Caldalkalibacillus thermarum: one gene and its partner. The protein of the gene in region 2 interacts with the protein of the main gene of each other region in a pairwise test. Links are inferred from orthologs where the notes say so. Each region holds a gene or a part of one and is shown on either strand. Other genes may lie near its edges. The genes, in order: eno and rpe.

Region 1 (7,026 bases), on a different replicon or contig from region 2:
TGTTGGCGTCCACCGGGCTTACGACCATTGTCTTGGTCAACAACATTCTGCTGCCCGTTGTGGTTTTGCTCGGTTTTTTCGTCATGTCAGGCAATTTTCCCAACAAAGATTACAGCCTGTTGTTTCCTGTGTTTGAACACGGCTACCGTCCCGTTTTAAACGGCATGATCTACTCCGGAGCCGGACTGGCAGAAGTGTTTTTACTCGTTCTGTTGCAACACCGGATCAAAGGTCGGATCCGCTACTGGCCCTTTCTGGTGCTGGGCCTGATTTTAACCGGTCTCTGTCTGGGACCCTTAATGGGCAGTCTGGCCGCTTTTGGTCCCCTTGAGTCTCAATCATTGCGTTTTCCCGCCTTTGAACAATGGGCGCTGCTCTCCCTGGGCCGTATTGTGGAGCATGTTGATTTCTTTGCCATTTATCAATGGTTCAGCGGCGTATTGATCCGCGTCTCTTTGCTCTTTTATCTGATCATTGACCTGACCCAGCTGTCAGACAGAAAAAAAAGGAGATGGGTGTTGTTGACCCTGGCTGGAGTGATGGCCGTTGTCAATCATTGGCCGGTCAGCGACATGCAGTATGTCCAACTGCTGCAGAGGACCTATCTCCCTGTGAGCTTATTGGCCATGCTCGGTTTGTCCGTATTTCTGACTGCACTGGCCCTGCTGAAACGAAGGAGGGTGTTAACCTGATGAATATCCGCCGCTGGTGGCGCAGCAAACCAATATCCCAGCCTAGACAAAAGCCCCGGCCAACCGGAGCAGAACAAGCCATAGCACGGGAGACCTTGCTGTCCGCTTTTCAACACTGTCACGATGTGCACAGAGAAACGTTCCGGCTGGGCGGGGATCCCCCGGTGGAAGGGCTGTTGCTCTATGCCCGCGGCATGGTGGATCTGAAACGGCTGAACGATGAGGTTTGGCCCCAATTGAACCGTCTTGTGTCGGCATCAGCCAGAAACCGTTTTGATCCTGCACTTTTGTTGCGCCATTGGCCCTACACCACGTTGACCCCGCTTTCAAACATGGAGGAGGTGGTGGACAAGCTGTTTATGGGCCAGCTTATTCTTCATTTTGATGCAACCCGGTTCACCTTGGCCGTTGACATTGCCCAGCGGCCCCAGCGGCAGCCCGAAGATACAACAACGGAAATTTCAATCCGCGGTCCGCGCGACGGCCTGATTGAAGATTTGGATGTCAATGTGGCCCTGATCCGCAAGCGCCTGCGCACGGCCATTCTTCATCATGAACAGTATGTCCTGGGCCAGCGCAGCAAGACACGGGTAGCGCTGTTATATATGGCGGACATTGTGCCTCCTGCGGTCATTCAGCAAATCAAAGCACGGCTGGAGCAGATTCAGGTGGATGGCCTGTTTTCTTCCAATCAACTGGAAGAGTTGTTGACGGACAGCCCCTATCGGCTGTTCCCCCTGTTTCACTATTCAGGACGTCCTGATTTTGTGGCGGACGCCTTGGTCCGCGGGCGCTTTGCCCTGCTGATGGACGGGGTGCCCACCGCGCTGATTGCCCCGGCCCAGCTCTTGTTGATTATGAAGAATGCCGAAGATGCGGAATATGCCTGGGCTTACAATTCCATGGAACGATTGTTGCGCCTGGCGGCCATGTCCATCGCCGTCTTTTTGCCCGGCTTTTGGGTCGCCCTGACCACTTACCATCAGGATCAGTTGCCCTTAATTCTGCTGGGCAATATCGCCCAGGCCAGGGAAGGGGTACCACTTCCCTCCCCTTTGGAGGCACTGGTGCTGACCTTTTTGTTTGAACTGTTCCGGGAAGCGGGTTTACGCCTGCCCTTAGCCATTGGCCAGGTACTGGCCGTAGTTGGTGGCATTATTATCGGGGATGCCGCCATTCGCGCCGGCCTGACAAATCCTTCACTGGTGGTGATTATCGCCAGCTCTGCCGTGGCCACGTTCACCCTGTCCAATCAGTCACTGGCCGGTACGGTCAGTATTTTGCGCTACTTCAACCTCATCTTCTCAGCACTCTTGGGCATGTTCGGCTTTTTGGGATCAGCCTTCCTGATCCTGATCTATGTTTGCCACCTGCGCTCCTTTGGCATTCCATATATGGCACCCTTGGCTCCTGTCCGCTGGCCAGATTTCATTCAAGCGGCGATCCATCCCTCCCCCCAAAAACTGAAGCACCGGCCGGATCTGCTTGATCCTGGGGACCCGGACCGAAAGCGGTGAATGCTGTGTCGCATCCGGCAGGTGCTGCCCGTATCAGGGCATTGTCCGTCCTGCTCGCGCTGGTGCTGCTGGGGGGATGCTGGGATGCCAAGGAGATGGAGTACATGCAGTATGCACTGGTGATGGGCATCGATGTGGATGAACAAGACGGCCGGACAGTGGTCTATGTGGAGAATATCAACTTTGCCTCCATGCCCATTCCGGAAGGGGGGCAACGCACAGCCAAAGAAGCGGAGCAAAAAGTGATCATGGGCAAAGGCAGCACGGTGACCAGCGCCTTTCATGATTTGTATACCTATGCCCAACGGCGGATCTACTGGGGTCATTTGTCGGCCATTATTTTCAGCGAACGGGCTTTGCAACAAAACCTGTACGCCGATGTGCTCGAAGTATTGGGGCGTTATAACGAGGTGCGGCGCACGGTATATGTTTATGTGACTAAAGAACCGCTGGGGGAGATCATGACCACGCCGCCGGCTTTGCCTTTCAGCACCATTTTTGGACTGTTGTCTGATCCGGATGCCATCTATGAACAAAGCGCCCGGGTGAGTCCCATCCGGCTGCACCGCTTTATCTCCCATTTTAATGAGCCCGGCAAGGCCGTCATCATCCCTTATATCGGCACGGTCAAAAACCGCTGGACCGATGATCAGGGCACATTTACCACCCTGCTCCTAAATGGCATCGGCATCCTGCAGGACAAGCAGTTTAAGGGATTTCTGCTGGAGGAAGACATTGTGGGCATCCGCTGGCTGCAGCCTTCCACCGTGCGCGCTCCCCTCAACATCCGCAAGGGGGACACCATTGTGGCCACCCTGATCATTATGCGGCCAAAAGTCCGGGTCCAGCCAGAGGTGAAGGGAGAGCAAATCCGCTTCAAGGTCAAAGTGACCGCACAGGGACAAGTGTTGGAAATGAAGCAAGACCTGGGCCTGGAGGAAGTGAACCGTTTGGCTGCCCAGGCCATAGAGAGCCAGATCGAAACCACTTATGCCAAGGGCCTCGAACTGGACGCCGATCTCTTGGATCTTGCTTATCATGTGTACCGCCAGGATCCCCAACTGTGGAAACGTCTGGCCAAAGAAGGCCGGTTAACCGTCAACCCAAACTCGGTTCAGGTGCAAGCGGAAGTGAACATTAAACAGAGCGGGGCCAACCGTTTTCACAAAATCCTGCATCCCCGACCGGACTGAGGAGCCGCTTAACGCTGCAAATTGTAAAAGGCAGCTTTACCGGCATAATGGCCGGTGATATCCAGCTCATCGGCAATGCGCAAGAGCTGGTTGTATTTGGCCACACGGTCAGTGCGGGACGGAGCCCCGGTTTTGATTTGGCCGGCATTGGTAGCTACAGCAATGTCAGCGATGGTGGTGTCTTCCGTTTCACCAGAGCGGTGGGAAATGACAGCTGTATAACCGGCCCGCTTGGCCATTTCAACTGCCTCAAAAGTTTCCGTCAGCGTGCCGATCTGGTTCACTTTAACCAGAATGGAGTTGCCTGTATTGTTGTCAATGCCGCGCTTCAAGCGCTCGGTGTTAGTGACAAACAGGTCGTCTCCCACCAACTGTACTTTGTCGCCAATCGCAGCCGTCAGCTTGGCCCAGGATTCCCAATCATCTTCGGCCAGTCCGTCCTCAATGGAGATGATGGGATACTTGTCCACTAACTCCTTGTAGAAGCTGATCATTTCATCGGCGGTGTAGGAGACCCCTTCCCCGGCCAGCTCATATTTGCCGTCTTTGTAGATCTCTGTAGAGGCCACATCAAGAGCCAGGTACACATCTTCACCGGGGCGGTAACCGGCTTTTTCAATGGCGGCAATAATGGTTTGGATGGCTTCTTCGTTGGACTTCAGGTTAGGCGCAAAGCCGCCCTCGTCGCCCACAGCAGTGTTTAAGCCTTTATCCTGCAACACTTTCTTCAGATTGTGGAAAATCTCCGTGCCCATGCGCAGGGCTTCAGCAAAGTTTTCAGCGCCAACGGGCATAATCATGAACTCCTGGAAGTCCACGTTGTTGTCAGCATGTTTACCGCCGTTTAGAATGTTCATCATCGGCACCGGCAAGGTTTTGGCATTGAAGCCGCCCAAGTACTGGTACAAGGGCAGGCCAACCTCATTGGCAGCAGCATGGGCCACAGCCATGGATACACCCAGAATGGCATTCGCGCCCAGCTTGCCTTTGTTGGGGGTGCCGTCCAGTTCAATCATCAAGCGGTCAATGGCCACTTGGTTGGTGGCATCCATGCCGATCAGTTTAGGGGCGATCACTTCATTCACATTTTCAACGGCTTTTAAGACACCTTTGCCCAGGTAACGGCCTTTGTCATTGTCGCGCAGCTCGACGGCTTCATGGGCACCGGTGGAAGCACCGGAAGGCACAATGGCCCGTCCGAAAGCACCAGACTCAAGATACACTTCCACTTCAACCGTTGGATTGCCGCGGGAATCCAACACTTGACGGGCGTATATTTCACTGATCAGGGACATGTTGGTCATCTCCTTCATATGTTTTTTCTAGACAGAAAGCATCTCATGTTTGGTCAGGATACTTAACAGATAAATCAGTTTACTTTTCTAGCACACCGTTTGTCCAACGGTTTTTATTTTTTTATTAAGGTCCGGCCAGTCATTTCCTTGGGCTGGTCCAAGTTCAACAGATCCAGCACGGTGGGGGCAATATCGGCTAAAATGCCGTCATCCCTCAACTGCAATCCTGCTTTGGTGATAATAAACGGCACCGGGTTGGTGGTATGAGCCGTATGAGGGTTATCATTTGCATCCAGGATCATGTCTGCGTTACCATGGTCTGCTGTGATTACGGCAATACCGCCTTTGGCCAGCACAGCATCCACCACTTTGCCCAAACATTCATCCACCGCTTCGACGGCTTTAATGGTCGGCTCCAGTTTGCCGGAATGGCCCACCATATCCGGGTTGGCAAAGTTGAGGATGATCACGTCATGTTCATCGGAGTTGATCTCAGCTAAAACGGCATCGGTCACTTCATAGGCGCTCATTTCCGGCTTGAGGTCATAGGTGGCCACTTTGGGTGAGTCAATCAACACCCGTTTTTCTCCGTCAAATTTCTGTTCCCGGCCGCCGCTGAAGAAGAAGGTGACGTGCGGATATTTTTCCGTTTCGGCGATGCGCAGTTGTTTCAAACCGTTTTGGGTGAGCACTTCACCCAAAGTGTTATCCAAATTAACCGGGCGGTAAGCCACATAACCGTCCACCGTTTCACTGAAATGGGTTAAGCAGACATAGAACAAATCCTTGGGAAACTTCTCCCCCCGGTCAAAGCCGCGGAAGTCCTTGTTGGTAAACGCCTGGGAAATCTGAATGGCCCGGTCAGGTCTGAAGTTGAAGAAAATCACGGCGTCTTCCGAGCGGATCTGGCCCACCGGCTGATCCTGGTCATCCACGATCACAGTTGGCTCCACAAACTCATCATAGATACTTTTTTCATAGGATTCCACAATGGCTTGAATGGGATCCCGGTAGCGGGGCCCTTCCCCGTATACCATGGCCCGGTACGCTTTCTCCGTCCGGTCCCAGCGCCGGTCGCGGTCCATGGCATAATAACGGCCCTGAATGGTGGCCAGCTGGCCAACCCCCAGCTCATCCATCTTGGCCAGCAGCTGTTCAATGTACCCCTTGGCACTGTCAGGAGCCACGTCCCGGCCATCCAAAAAGGCATGGACATACACCTTGTCCACTTGTTCTTTCTTGGCCAGTTCCAACAGGGCAAACAGGTGCTCAATATGGCTGTGCACGCCCCCGTCAGACACCAAGCCGTACAAATGCAGGGCCGTTCCCTTCTCTTTCACATGGCGCATCGCTTGCAGGAAAACGTCATTTTCAAAAAAGTCGCCTTCCTTGATGGCCTTGTTCACCCGGGTTAAATCCTGATACACAATCCGCCCGGCTCCAATGTTTAAATGCCCCACTTCTGAATTGCCCATCTGCCCTTCAGGCAACCCCACGGCTTCACCCGAAGCTTTCAGTGTGGTGTGGGGATAGCTCTCCCAGTAGCGGTCAAAATTGGGCGTGTGAGCCTGGGCAATGGCATTGCCGTGAGTCTCTTCCCTGAGGGCAAAACCGTCCAGAATGATTAAGGCGACTGGTTTGGGTCTTGTCATGTTGCTATCCCTCCAATAAAGCTAAGAAGGCATCGGGTTTCAAACTGGCGCCGCCAACCAATGCCCCGTCAATATCAGCTTGTTGCATAAATTGGCCGATGTTGTCCGGCTTGACGCTTCCGCCGTATTGGATGCGAATCGCATCGGCGACGTCCGGGGAGAATTGTTCAGCCACGACCTGGCGGATATAGGCGATCACATCGCCTGCTTCTTCAGCCGTCGGGGTTTGGCCCGTACCAATGGCCCATACAGGTTCATAAGCAATGACCGAACGTTTGACCTGTTCAGCTGTCAAATTGTTGAGCGCTTTGATCACCTGGCTGCGAACCACTTCTTTCGTTTGTCCCTCTTCCCGCTCTTCATAGGTTTCACCCACACAAATGATGGGAATCAGACCGTGCTTGTGGGCTGCGTGGGTTTTCAGATTGACGCTTTCGCACGTTTCGTTAAAGTACTGGCGGCGTTCTGAATGCCCCAGAATCACATACTGAACGCCCAGCTCCTTTAACATCACCGGGCTGATTTCTCCGGTAAAGGCGCCCTGTTCTTCAAAATGCATGTTTTGGGCGCCAATACCCACCGGTTTGCCTTTGGCCCATTCGACCAGTGCAGGCAAAGTGACAAACGGCGCGCAAATAACAGCTTCCACCTGTTCAGGATCAGGAAGCTTGTCTTCG
Region 2 (7,012 bases):
CCTCCAACTATGGCAATGTCTGTACCATGACCTTTATACGTTTTAGCAAAAGAACCATACAACGTAATGGTTGCCCTGTCAGGTTTTCTGCCGAAGATGCGACGGGCCACTCTGCCGATGCGGGCCGCGCCAGCTGTGTGGGAACTGGATGGCCCGATCATAATAGGACCGATAATATCAAATACTGAGCGATATTTCATCTTTATCCCCTCTTTGAAGCCTGCCTTACTCCACTGACACCAAGTATGGATACATAGGCTGTTTACCGGAATGAACTTCTATTTCCACATCAGGGTAGTTGTCTTCCATGAAGGCCTGAAAGGCCTCTATCTCTGCCTTGTCAACATCCTCACCATAAATGAGCGTTAAAATTTCACTCTCAGCACTTATCATCCGCCCGATCAATTGACGAAGCGCATCGTCAGCCTTTTCCGCCGTGACCACAATTTTACCGTCCTTAATGCCTATATAATGCCCCTTCTTAATGGTGATGCCATCTAATTCAGTGTCGCGAGTGGCATGGGTGACTTGACCTGTGACAACCCCCTCTGTTGCTTTGCTCATGGCCTGCACATTTTCTTCTAAAGAAACCGAAGGGTTGAAACTTAACAGGGCGGCAATGCCTTGCATGACATTTTGGGTGGGAATGACTGCCACCTGTTTATCTACCAATTGGGCAGCCTGCTGGGCGGTTAAAATCACATTGCTATTATTGGGCAATATAATCACCTGTTTGGCCCTGATGCTTTCCATGACATCAACAAAAGCTTGCGTGCTGGGATTCATAGTCTGCCCGCCATAGATCACCTCATCTGCTCCGAGGCTCTTAAAAATCTCCGCAATGCCGTCTCCCATTCCAACAGCAACAATGCCATAGTTCTTTTCTGTGGCAGAAGGGAGGTCCACATGAGGGACAGACGGTTGTCCAGCTCCTTTGCCACGCTCTTTGACTTCCCGGAACTGTTCGCGCATGTTCTCAATCTTAATGTTCGTCAGTTCACCGAAAGATTGGGCATATCCCAAAACTTTGCCCAGCTCTTCAGCGTGTATATGTACCTTAACCAGTTCATCGTCAGAAACCACCAGGATGGAGTCCCCGTATGTATGCAACTGGCGACGAAATTCACTTTCCTGAAAGGAACGGGTCTGATTCTGATCCAGGCGGATCATAAACTCGGTACAATACCCATATTTAATATCGTCTTCAGACAAGACGCCTTGGGCCATCATCTCGGCCACTTCGTTTTGGACATGAACTCCTTTGTTCTCACTGAAAGCCTTCGGCACGGACTCGTCAGTGGAAACTGCTTCATCTGTAACCATTTCTCCTCTTAGCGCCGCTAAAAATCCTTCATAAACATACACTAAACCTTGACCGCCGGAGTCCACGACCCCCACTTGCTTTAGAATAGGCAATAAATCAGGCGTCCGCATGAGAGAAGCTTTGGCTTCAGCCACAACGGCTTCCATAAGCTCTAAAAGATTATCTGTCTGTTTCGCTTTTTCCTCAGCCACCTTGGCCGCATCTTTGGCCACAGTCAAGATGGTGCCCTCAACAGGTTTCATCACTGCATTGTATGCGGTTTCAACCCCTTGCTTAAGTCCTGCTGCAAAATCCTGAGCAATCAGATGCTCCTTTGATTCCACTCCCTTGGCGAACCCTCTGAATAATTGGGACAAAATGACACCTGAATTACCTCTTGCTCCCATCAACAAGCCTTTGGATAAGGCTTTGGCAACCTGAGCCACACTGTTTGATGAAACTTTGTTCATCTCGTTCACGCCAGAGGCCAACGACAGGCTCATATTGGTTCCCGTATCTCCGTCAGGTACAGGAAACACATTTAAAGCATCCACATTTTTGGCATGCTTTTCAAGATTTTTTGCTCCTTGGCGAATCATATCAGCAAATAAATGTCCATTAATTTTGTGCTGTTTCACTCATGATCCTCCTAACTCATGCTGCCTTTATGCTTAACTGTTGGTCACACGTACACTTTGAACATAAATATTGACGCTATCCACTTGTAAGCCCAACATTTCTTGCAAGGTGTATTTAACTTTAGATTGCACATTATGGGCCACTTCTGAAATTTTGGTTCCATAACTAACAACCACATACATATCAATATGAACGCCATTCTCGTCTTCGCGGACAACGACTCCTTTTTTCAAATTTTCACGGCGCAACAATTCGGTCAATCCGTCTCTAATATATTTTTGAGAAGCCATGCCAACCAAGCCATAGCACTCCATTGCTGCTCCCCCAGCAATGGTTTCAATGACTTCTTTGGCCACTTCGATTTGGCCTAACGGTGTGGAAATCTGCACAGTCATGATTACTGCCTCCTTATCGTCAATTAAGCGCCTGTATGAACAGCAAACAGCTATTCCAATTTTACTATATGTTCCTTTCTTTTAAAAGCTTTCCCACATAGAGAGATGCCACTCTTCGCAGGAATCACCTTAAGTGGTTGCAAAAATCCAACTGAATATGCTAAGATATCCAAGTATGAAAATGCTGATTGATTAAGGATAATATGAGGAGGTAGAAAGTGTGGCACGCAAGTGTTATATCACCGGAAAAAAACCCAGCTACGGCAATAAACGCAGCCATGCTGAAAATAAGACGAGACGCAAATGGGGCGTTAATGTTCAAAAAGTTAGAATCTTAGTCAATGGTAAACCTAAGCGTGTCTATGTAAGCGCAAGAGCCTTAAAATCTGGTAAAGTTAAACGCGCTTAATATCGTTCTCATTTTTAGTGCGTTCATGAAAAAAAGCACCGTTCAGGTGCTTTTTATCGTTTAAACACGTCAATCACCACACGAACAATCGTTCCCAGAAACCGAGGTAATTTAATGGTATAAAACCTCATCATTCCCCCTCCTTACTCTATTCACCCCTAGTATATTCATCCCCTCCCCCTTAGTTGACAGCCCGCATTAGTTTCCCTTACTTCAATGAAAAAGCAACCTTTAAAGCGGTCATAGGTTGTTTTTTTCTCTTAACATTATTTTTATGTATGCTTGCCAAAGATAGAACATATTCTTAAGCTGATAAGATGATTAACCACGTATTTTGTTAATGGCTTCCCGACGGTCTGCTGCGCTGAAAATGGCAGAACCGGCCACCAGCACATTGGCACCCGCTTGACGGCATAACGAAGCAGTATGTTCATTGACGCCCCCATCCACTTCCAAGTACAGATGGGATAATCCCTGCTCCTCGGCCCATTGGCGGCACCTTTTAACCTTTGTGAGGACGGTGGGAATAAACGTTTGGCCGCCAAAACCAGGGTTAACCGTCATAAGCAATACCAGATCAACATCAGCCAGGATTTCTCTCACCATTTCCACCGGTGTGGCTGGATTGATAGCGACTCCCGCCTTAACACCCGCCTCCTTAATCTGATAAACGGTGCGGTGAAGATGACGGCATGCTTCTTGATGAACAGTAATCAGGTCCGCCCCGCTTTTGACAAAGTCTTGGATATACTTCTCAGGCTCTTCAATCATCAGATGAACATCAAGGGGGAGGTCAGTCAAGGGGCGAATGGCCTCAACCACCAACGGACCCATGGTAATATTGGGCACAAAATGACCATCCATGACATCGATGTGAATCCAGTCTGCTCCACCCTGAATCACATCGTTAATTTCTTGACCAAGAACCGCAAAATTGGCAGATAAGATCGAAGGTGCAACTTTAACCATCCTCAATACCTCTTTCTGTATAGTTGATCTCCAATTTCATCTAAAAATTGCAGATAATGAGTATAGCGGCCAGAATCGATTTCCCCTTGTGCCACAGCACTTTTGACCGCACATCCCGGTTCATCACGATGCAAACAGCCTCGAAATTTACATGCTTCCATGTAAGCTCTAAATTCCACAAAACAAGCAGCCAACTCCTCCGGTTCTATGTCCTTAAAATCCAGTTGGCTAAAACCAGGGGTATCTGCCACCAATCCCCCGCCAGGCAGCTGGAGAAGCTCAACATGCCGGGTAGTATGGCGCCCTCGTCCCAATTTATCCGAAACTTCCCCTGTTTCTAATTCAGCCTGGGGACACAAGAGATTAAGGAGAGTAGACTTGCCTACACCAGACTGTCCGGCTAAAACAGTTATTTTTCCCCGGAGGAGTTTCATTAAATCATCAATCCCTTCTCCACTGACACTGCTTGTTTGGCAGATCTGATAGCCCAGCTGTTGATAGACGTTGATGGCTGCCTGGATATTTTTGTCATCCGGACACAAGTCCAGTTTGGTAAAGCAGATCAACGGCCTGATTCGAGCTTTTTCCACAGTGACCAGCATCCGGTCCAATAAAAAAGAACTGAATGAAGGTTCTTTGACTGAAAAAACAAGCAGGGCCTGGTCTACATTGGCAATGGGGGGACGTACCAGCCGATTTTTTCTATCCTTAAGTTGGGTCACCCACCCTTCCCGCTCGGAAACAGATTCAAATTGGACCACATCCCCTACCAAAGGCTGCAGACCTTTTTTCTTAAAGACGCCTCTGGCACGACATTGCCACACTTTTCCGCTATGATCAAGCACGTAGTAGTAGCCCGCTAGCGCCTTGATGATGCGACCTTGCAGCATACAAGAACCTCCATTTCAAATTTGTGGTCTTAATCATTAAAACCTACCTGTTCCTCATGATGAAGTTCACCGTCCAGAAAAACCTGAATCAAGGCTGATTGCCGGGGGATCACGACAACATCAACCGTATACGTTTTGGTCTTGCTGATATGTTCAGCAAATGCCTTGCGTTCTCCCTGATGGTCCCGGACCAAGATTTCTACTTTGACCCTTTGCTTATTTTTTCCCTTGCCCCGGCCAGGATGGTCATCGTTCCCGTCGTCATCCAAGGCAACGGTAATCTGACGTGATTTTTGCCTGATTTCCGGTCCTTGGCTGATCCAGACATCAATTTTAGATCCATCTGTCACTTCCATCCCCGGGTCATAGGGATATTGCTGATAGATTTGACCCTCGGCAAAATCGGCGGAATAGCCTTGGCGAACCTCATTTATGACCAGTTGATATTCTGCCGCAACGGCTTTAGCTTCATCCAGCGTCATACCTTTTAAGTTCGGCATTTTAAAAGTCCGTTTCCCTTTGCTGATCACCAGACGCACCTCTGTTTCGCCTTCCACCACCAATTCTCCTGCCTCAGGATCCTGGGAGATAACATGTCCCTCTGGAATCTCATCATGGTATTCTTCCATCGTATAGACAGTGAAGTTTCTTAACACGTTGCGGGCCTGTTGTTCAGTTAAATGAACGACTGATGGCATTTCAATCTTGAGCTTGCCCTTGCTTACCGTTAGCCGGACGGTAGAACCTTTTTTAACGACCGTTCCTGGTACAGGGTTTTGTCGGAGCACATGGCCTTCTTCCACTTCATCATGATAGCGTTCTGCGGAAGCATCCACCACCAGTTTAAGCGCTTCGAGCTGTTCAGTCGCTTCCTCAACGGGGAGGTTATATACATCCGGCACCTCAACCTCTTGGGAAGCGATATACATTTTCACTCCCTGATAGGTGCCAAAGCTGAGCAGGAGAATAATCAACGTCATCACGGCCAGTTTCAACCATATGCGCCGTTTCTTCTTTTGTTTTGGAGTGCTTCCTTCTGCGTCACCGTTTTGCTTTTTATTATGTACCGCTCCAGTATCCTGCACAGGTTTTTCGATCACCTTGGTCTCAAACAAATCGTCTTTGATAGCTGGCACAACTTTGGTCGCTTCATCTTCATCGTCAATTTGCTCCGATGTCCATTTTGGTTCGTTTAACCGTTCTGGGCTGAGACAGGTGTTGAGGTCTTGAATGAGCCCGTCAGCGGATTCATAGCGCTGGCTGGGGTTTTTGGCCAAGCAACGCAAAATGATATTTTCCACACTTTGGGGAATATTAGGATTAAGTTGGCGGGGCTCAGTAAATGGTTCCTGCAAGTGTTTAAGCGCTACGCTGATAGGTGAATCTCCCGAAAAAGGCAACTCACCCGTGACCATTTCATACAAAACAATCCCCAATGAATAGAGATCCGATTTTTGACCGGTCACCCCTCCGCGGGCCTGTTCCGGTGAAAAATAGTGTACGGAGCCAATCACCGATCCGGTATGTGTAATCGTGGATGAAGTTGCTGCCCTGGCAATGCCGAAATCAGTCACTTTAATATGTTTGTGCGGGCCGATTAAAATGTTATGGGGTTTAATATCGCGATGGATAATATTGTTTTGATGGGCGTGGTCCAGTGCTTCAGCAATCTGCCTGGTGATATGGATAGCTTCTTCGACCGGCAGGCGCCCCTTCTGGGCAATGTATTCCTTCAGCGTTGGTCCGTCAATATATTCCATCACGATGAAATGGATACCTTCATCAATTCCCACATCGTAAATGTTAACAATATTGGGATGTGACAGACTGGCAGCTGCCTGAGCCTCTCTCCTGAACCGATCAACAAAATCATGATCACCAGAAAATTGTTCACGCAAGATTTTAACCGCTACGATCCGGTTTAGCAACCGGTCCCGGGCTTTATACACAACGGCCATGCCTCCGCCGCCGACCCGCTCCATGAGCTCATAGCGGCCAACTAATTTTTTGCCGATCACCTGCCTTCACCTCACTTTACGCTGCCTGCTTCATCCTGATGACTGACCAATATTAAGGTGATGTTATCTTCTCCCCCAGCATCCAATGCTGCTTGTAACAAAAGAGAAGCTTTCTCATCCACAGAATGGGGATTCTCCAGGATTTCTTTTATCTGCTGCTCCGCCACCATACCGGACAGCCCATCAGAACACAACAAAATTTGTTCATTCCCGACATACTGGAAACGCTGCAGATCAACCCGGACGTTTCGTTCAGTGCCCAAGGCCCTTGTAATGACATTGCGCTGAGGATGATGTTCCGCTTCCTCCGGTGCCAGTTGCCCGGAGCGGACCAGCTCATTCACCAGTGAATGATCCTCTGTCAACATCTCTAAACAAGCATGCACATA

What was found.
Region 1: the proteins of rpe (region 2) and eno interact in binary tests that used the Escherichia coli proteins (3 or more experiments, as listed by UniProt). The link is inferred for Caldalkalibacillus thermarum from one-to-one orthologs.

The regions. Positions count from the first base shown.
Region 1 is NZ_BMKZ01000023.1:39,289-46,314, reverse strand. The notes cover bases 2,555-5,521. They hold eno (phosphopyruvate hydratase), read right to left. Parts: upstream 4,698-5,521; coding sequence 3,411-4,697; downstream 2,555-3,410. Other genes in these bases: gpmI (2,3-bisphosphoglycerate-independent phosphoglycerate mutase), read right to left, coding at 4,811-5,521; IEW48_RS10295 (Ger(x)C family spore germination protein), read left to right, coding at 2,555-3,402. Also shown: IEW48_RS10305 (GerAB/ArcD/ProY family transporter), read left to right, coding at 1-692; IEW48_RS10300 (spore germination protein), read left to right, coding at 692-2,209; more of IEW48_RS10295, read left to right, coding at 2,206-2,554; more of gpmI, read right to left, coding at 5,522-6,349; tpiA (triose-phosphate isomerase), read right to left, coding at 6,354-7,026. UniProt on the Escherichia coli protein: Catalyzes the reversible conversion of 2-phosphoglycerate (2-PG) into phosphoenolpyruvate (PEP). It is essential for the degradation of carbohydrates via glycolysis.
Region 2 is NZ_BMKZ01000003.1:52,270-59,281, reverse strand. What follows is about bases 1,892-4,844. They hold rpe (ribulose-phosphate 3-epimerase), read right to left. Parts: upstream 3,716-4,844; coding sequence 3,068-3,715; downstream 1,892-3,067. Other genes in these bases: pknB (Stk1 family PASTA domain-containing Ser/Thr kinase), read right to left, coding at 4,635-4,844; rsgA (ribosome small subunit-dependent GTPase A), read right to left, coding at 3,718-4,605; spoVM (stage V sporulation protein SpoVM), read right to left, coding at 2,800-2,877; rpmB (50S ribosomal protein L28), read left to right, coding at 2,558-2,746; IEW48_RS02030 (Asp23/Gls24 family envelope stress response protein), read right to left, coding at 1,975-2,337. In the rest of the region: sdaAB (L-serine ammonia-lyase, iron-sulfur-dependent subunit beta), read right to left, coding at 1-200; more of IEW48_RS02035, read right to left, coding at 226-1,891; more of pknB, read right to left, coding at 4,845-6,623; IEW48_RS02000 (Stp1/IreP family PP2C-type Ser/Thr phosphatase), read right to left, coding at 6,635-7,012. UniProt on the Escherichia coli protein: Catalyzes the reversible epimerization of D-ribulose 5-phosphate to D-xylulose 5-phosphate.